One region of the Lysinibacillus sp. NPDC056185 genome, then DNA from elsewhere that is predicted to be linked to it. Evidence: riboswitches for the same ligand, from Rfam matches in the RefSeq annotation. Region 1 holds a riboswitch; the other holds the start of a gene.
What was found. A riboswitch is a leader RNA that binds a small molecule or an ion and turns the genes downstream of it on or off. The one in region 1 is predicted to bind FMN.

Region 1 (3,425 bases):
CCGTTCCGACTGGGCGCTTTGTTATTGCTGTCGCTACGCTTTCGCGCAGAGCAGAGCTTCCTGAGGGCGTCCGATGAGCCCCTTCGCTTGCGCTCCAGGGTCTCGGGCCAACACGATGTTGATCACGAGTTATCACAGGACGTGATGGTTTTAGCCTTCGTTCCTCTATCCGCTAATCCTCAAGGAGTCGCCCAGTCTCCACTCCAATCAACTTATATACATAAAGTACGTTTTAACAAATGTCATTCCAAACTTTTGTTGATGATCCTTTATATTGTCTGTGTGTTTTCTTCCATTATTTGTTTAAGACGATAAGTGGCCAATGCTTCAATTGAAATCATTTTTAAATCATGTTGCGCTGCATATTTAACAAGGTCATTAAAGCGTAGCATTTTGCCATTGTCCCCCATAATTTCACAAATAATGCCCGCAGGAATACTATGACATAGCTTGGCCAAATCAATTGTAGCTTCCGTATGTCCTCTACGCTCTAATACACCATTGTCCTTTGCAATTAACGGGAATACATGGCCCGGTCTACGAAAATCCGCAGCTTTTGCCTGTGGTTTTAGCATTTTTTGTATAGTCATTGCCCGTTCAAAGGCGCTAATTCCAGTTGTTGTGTCTACATGATCTATACTAACGGTAAATGCCGTTTGATGATTATCAGTATTAATACTAACCATTGGCTTTAATGCTAATTTTTGTGCAAGCTCCTGTGAAATCGGCGTACAAATAAGACCTCTTCCATAGGTCGCCATAAAGTTAATCGTTTCTGGGGTCATAAATTCCGCAAGTGCGAGTAAGTCCCCTTCGTTTTCTCGGTCCTCATCATCTACTACGATAATCATCTTCCCTTGTTTTAAATCCTCTATTGCTTCTTCAATTGAATGTAGCAATATCGCCACCTCCAGTTCTTAAAGTGTTATTAGATCAATTATGCCTCGGCATAATTGCGTCCGGATTGCTTAGGCCTGCAAGCATGACGTTGGTCACTCAGCCGTTTCCACAGACCGTGGCGTTCTTAGACTAAGTTCCTCTATTTCAGCGGATGTTTTTTGTACCGAAAGCGTAGCGACAGGTACAGATGTTTTGGCTTCGCTGAAAGAAGTTAAAACCCGTTTTTTGCTAAGAAGTCTCTTGAAATGGTTGGTTCCTGTCCATACTTAAGTTGATGCAAAATGTATTTTCCAACTAAATCGGTTTCTATATTGACGAGATCACCAATTTTTTTCATACCTAAAATTGTTTCCTTGTATGTGTGAGGTATCAGTGATACTGTGACACCGTTTTTCTCGACCTGAAAGAGTGTTAGACTCGTTCCGTCAATTGTGATGGAGCCCTTTGGAATACAGTAGCTCGTTAACTCCTTCGATAGTTCAATATCAATATAGACTGCATTTGCTAATGGCCGCTTGCGCACTATTTTCCCTACCCCGTCAACATGTCCGGATACAAAATGACCACCGAAACGTCCATTAGCTGACATAGCGCGTTCTAAATTTACCGGATCTCCAACTGCGAGCTGCTGTAAATTTGTTGCGCTCACTGTTTCAGGCATTACATCCATCGTTAGCTCTTGTCCATTAAAATATATCACTGTTAAACAAACACCATTGACCGCTATACTGTCCCCTAGCTTTACATCCTCTACCATTTTCTTTGAAATAACGGTGATTTTCATACTTTGTCGATCGCTTTGCATGGTTTTTACGGTGCCAATATCCTCAACAATTCCTGTAAACATTTTTCACCTGCTTTCATTCATTTAATAATTTCCGCTCAAACAAAAAACCCCTTAGAATAAAGGGGTTTGGGAGTTCATATACATAAGACGTCAACAAATAAACCTCATGGATATAATATTTTTTCCATAGGCTGTCATCTCATCGTTCTTCTCCCATCCAGACTGTCACTGTCGGTTTTGGATTTGCACCAAATCAGCTTGCGCTCACGGACTTTGAATTTCTTCATCACCGCCGATTGGGAATTTCACCCTACCCCGAAGAACTACTGCTATTCAATTTTTTAGCCAAATAAAACAAAAACTACTTCCCAACTATAAAATGGGAAGTAGTTAAAATAAAAGCATACTCAAATACACCTTATAAACTCAAGCGAATTTAAAAAGCTCACACTTTTACCCTTCTCCCATCCAGACTATAACTGTCGGTTTTGGATTTGCACCAAATCAGCTTGCGCTCACGGACTTTGAATTTCTTCATCACCGCCGATTGGGAATTTCACCCTACCCTGAAGGATATTTTTATTTAGCTAGTTCTTACGATAACACTAATTTATTTTATTATCCAGATAATTCTTTATAAATTTTTTCTATAATTCATTTCACATTCGCAAGTTTGCCTATCGTTGCGTTTGTAAATTGCTACAAAAACAATAAATTTATACAGTCAAACTACCATCAACAGAGACAACAGCACCAGCCATGAAGCTTGCTTTATCTGATGCTAAGAATAGGACCGCTTCTGCAACTTATTCTGGTTCACCATGGCGTCCCATACATACACGTGACATTTCTTCTGGTACGTACCCTGTTTTTTCAAGTGTTTCACCAACACTTTGAAATAATGGTGTAACGATGCCGCCTGGACACACAGCATTAATACGAATACCTTTATTTGCATACTCGATCGTGGCGCCTTTCGTTTAACCGATTACCGCATGTTTACTTGCGCAATATACAGCGATACTGTGTTCTGGACGAATACCTGCCGATGAAGCAGTATTAAAAATCGATCCTTTACCCTGCTTTTCCATTACTGGAATAGCACATTTCATGCCAAACCATTCCTCTTTTGATTAAATACTGCCTAACCTGGCCAGTATCAATTCAACTATCGCGTCCTGAATAATGGCGATTTCTCCTATATTTTTTCGCTTCCTTCACATGCTATGTTGTACCATCCCATTTGTCATAAGCAAAAAATTAATAAACACTTACATAATGAATAACAATAATTTAATTATGCTAAAACTAACTAAGTAAGCTAAAATCTACTATATAATTAAGGAACCTCTATTCAATTAGCACGTTACTTTATAATGGCATTTTTTAAATCTGCTTGACATTAAAAAATTAGTGATATTGTGAGTCATTTTCGTGCCATTTTAACAATGAACGCATAAGTACAATCAGATTCCTTTCTCACATTGGAGGCTTTTTATTGCAAAACATCTTGAAAAAAAAATCTAAATTTATATTTTATACCTTTATCGCAATTTGCTTTATCGCTTCTGTTTTTTTCGTTTATCACAACGAAGCATTTTATGATCGTCCAATTGCGGAAGTTATAAAAACGGAATTAAAAGAATCAAACCCTGTAACAGATATGTATGAAAATGAAGATCATTTATATACTCAGCAAATTACAGCTGTATTAAAAAATGGTGAAAAAAAAGGTAAG
Region 2 (3,425 bases), on a different contig from region 1:
TATTAAATAATGCCCCTAAGCTTTCTGACCGCCGTTCAAAAGAAGAAATATTAAATCGATTATTGACAGATGCTCGCTTGCAGGATAATGTCGATCTTCAAGAAGCTATACAACAACCAATAGATGATGAAATAACATCGCAAGAGCAACAACACAGTATTCCTACGCAACAAGAAAGTACCGAGACTGCAACAACAAAGAAGAAAGTTCGTAAATGGCCAATCTTTATGAGTGTTGCAGCAGTTTTCGCTTTAACAGTAATTACAGGCTCTATGTTCATGAATCATAATGATGCAAAATTAGACCAGGCTAATGCTCCTGAAACCTCTCAATATTCAACATCGCAGGATAGTCGAGCGGCGAAAAGCTTTGTCAACCAGGATAAGATTATGGAATCCAACAACATAGTAGCAAAACATTCAAGGATTATGTCTCTACGATCATCTGTTTATGAGGAAGATTTAACAGAAGCAGTAGTGTTTCATATTGGTTTGGCAAATCGTGATAAGAAAAGCGTACCGATGACGTATATCATTCCAAATGAACGAGTTGCCACTGATTTTCCGAAGAAAAAGCCTACAACATTACAAATGTATGAAAAGTATGCGCCGCAAATTGATGAGAAAGCAAATGGTTTTACTAACTATCATCCATATAAAGGAGAATTGAAGGAGAAGGGCGATAAACTAGTTCATGTATTGCCGGAGAAAAATGATTATGATGTTGCTTCAGCAGATACTAATGAATATTTAGAGACTTTACAGGATACATTCTCAGATTCAGAGTATAAAGATATTGAGTTTGAAAATCCTGATGGTACAGCCTACAAATTTTCCAAGGAAGAAGAGCCAAGTAATCCTAAGGCATTAACAAGCTCAAATCATTTTAATTATTATTTATATAAAGATGAAAATGGAGCTGAATATTTATCACCCGATTCTCGTAAGACTTTTCCCACTGTAACAGAAGCGCTTACCGATATGCGAAATAAAAATGATGATGTATACGTTTCAGTTGTACCAGAAAATATAGCATACACTGTAAAAGAAGTAGCAGAAGGCGTTATTGTTACATTTGATGAGTCGCTTGATTTAACGACCATGGATACTGTTCGTGCAACTCAACTGATAGAAGCTATGATGCTCACTGCTGCAAGCTTTGATCAACAAATACGTTTAGACAATGTTGTACAGGAAACCTGGGAAGGATTTGATTTAAAAAAATTCTTGCCAAAGCCTGTAGGAGCCAATAAACGATATATGCCATAAACAGCCTAACAACAAATAGACGAACAGAACATAAATAAATTTTTGGAGCATTCTCGCCACTATATGTGCGTGAATGCTCTTGTCATTTAACTTAGCAATTATTTTCAGTAGCGAAAGCGAAGCGTCACCTACGAAGTCTCTCGCCTCTATAGGTGATGAGATGAATAAGGATTTAAGCTACTTTTCACGAGTATTTATTAAAGCATACAAGTTTAATCGGATTTTTTTAAAGCAAAGCTATTTACTTTTCTCTAATAATTCATTATAGTAAGGCTATGAAATAAAAAAATAATGATTCATCTTCGGGGCAGGGTGAAAATCCCGACCGGCGGTAATAGAGTTGTAAATCGCTAATGTTTCCTTTAAGACATATTAGCTCGCATGATTTACTAAAGGCTCTTCAGCCCGCGACCTGTGCAAATAATTTTTTTGCATGGCTGACTTGGTGCAATTCCAAGGCCGACAGTTAAAGTCTGGATGGGAGAAGATGGAGGTACGATCGTCATTCATTGTTATGAATTTAGCTATGTACGAGCGTTTTTTCGATGTGGTTTCACACAGCGTATGCTCAGAAAATAGTTAATTAATGGCGTTTTTTAATCATGCCTATTCTCCCTTATGCTCTTTTGCATAAGGGTTTTTTTCATGATAATAATTGATTAGGTCGTAACCTTTCTTCTTGCGAGATTGAATCAGCAAAGAGGAGAGAGTTTTCTATGAAGAAAAATGTTAAACTTCAATCGTATATTACGATTGGTATGCTGAGCAGTATTTCGTTTTTATTAATGCTTTTTAATTTCCCGATTCCGCCATTTCCGATGTTTTTGGAAGTGGACTTCAGTGATATGCCAGCATTACTAGCAGCAATCACTATGGGACCTGTAGCGGGTATTTTAGTAGAATTATTTAAAAATGTGTTGGACTGGGTTTTCTCAGGCACGCCAACGGGAGTACCGGTAGGACATATCGCGAACTTTGCAACAGGTATTTTATTTATTTTACCAGTGAGCTTTGTTTTTAATCGCTCCAAAACAGTTAAAGGCCTTATCGGAGGTTTAGCTGCTGGAACAATTGTAATGGCAGTAGGAATGAGCATCCTTAACTATGCAGTATTTTTACCTATGTACACTTACTTTTTAGGTATGGAGCCTGTTGTAGGTGATTCACTATATAAAATGATCGTAGCTGGTATCTTGCCATTTAACATTGTGAAGGGTATTTTAATTACTATCATCATGGCATTACTATTCACAACAATGCGTAAATGGATTGATCATCAGCGTTCCATGTATTTAACAAAATAATTAGGATGAGACCTCGAGCTGTTAAGCGTTCGAGGTTTTTTATGTAGAATGGTTGAGGTGTTGGATAATATTACGCAAAAGTAACATATAGAATTAATCTAGTCGACTGTATTATTTTATTGTAGAATAAGGAAGAGTTGAGTAAGTTAGAGGAGTTTGAAGAGATGAGTGAAAAAAAGAGTCAGTGGTCTAGTAAACTAGGCTTTATTTTAGCATCGGCTGGAGCTGCAATCGGACTGGGGGCAATTTGGAAGCTTCCATATGTTACTGGACAAAGTGGCGGGGGAGCATTTTTCCTGATTTTTGTGCTATTTACATTGTTGATTGGTTTACCGATGTTATTATCAGAATATATTTTAGGTCGTGGTACACAGTCTGAGGCTGTGACTGCCTATAAAAAAATTGCACCTACGAAAACAGGTTGGGCTTGGGTTGGTCGTATGGGAGTGCTCGGCTGTTTTCTATTATTAAGTTTTTATAGTGTTGTAGGAGGTTGGATTTTTATATATAGTGGCCTTGGTGTGACTGGGGCTGTTATTGATCCTTCCGTTGATCCTAGTGAACTATTTGCAAAGATTGTAGGAACACCTTGGATTACATTGCTAGGTTTAGGGCTGTTTACGCTAGTAAATGTATTAGTCATTTCACTTGGCGTGCAAAATGGTATAGAAAAGGCCAATAAGTGGATGATGCCTTTATTATTCATTATGTTTATTGTGCTTGTTGTGAGGGCTTTAACATTAGATGGAGCGATGGAAGGGGTTAAATTCTTCTTGTGGCCTGACTTTTCTAATATAACTGGAAAGGCAATATTGGAAGCGTTAGGGCAATCCTTCTTTGGCTTAGCAGTAGG

Region 2: it holds a riboswitch for FMN, as region 1 does, so the genes downstream of both, ACMZ42_RS12810 (ECF transporter S component) here and ribE (riboflavin synthase) in region 1, are expected to answer to the same signal.

Annotation. Positions count from the first base shown of each region.
Region 1 is NZ_JBLLLQ010000001.1:344,378-347,802, forward strand. Features, by position in the region: partial or broken gene ribB (3,4-dihydroxy-2-butanone-4-phosphate synthase) at 309-899, opposite strand; gene ribE (riboflavin synthase) at 1,112-1,747, opposite strand; FMN riboswitch at 1,889-2,014, opposite strand; FMN riboswitch at 2,140-2,265, opposite strand; partial or broken gene ACMZ42_RS01735 (short chain dehydrogenase) at 2,494-2,655, opposite strand; gene ACMZ42_RS01740 (SDR family NAD(P)-dependent oxidoreductase) at 2,668-2,799, opposite strand; gene ACMZ42_RS01745 (YibE/F family protein) at 3,186-3,425, shown strand, end outside.
Region 2 is NZ_JBLLLQ010000011.1:32,207-35,631, forward strand. Features, by position in the region: gene ACMZ42_RS12805 (RNA polymerase subunit sigma) at 1-1,268, shown strand, start outside; FMN riboswitch at 1,563-1,761, shown strand; gene ACMZ42_RS12810 (ECF transporter S component) at 1,985-2,572, shown strand; gene ACMZ42_RS12815 (sodium-dependent transporter) at 2,737-3,425, shown strand, end outside.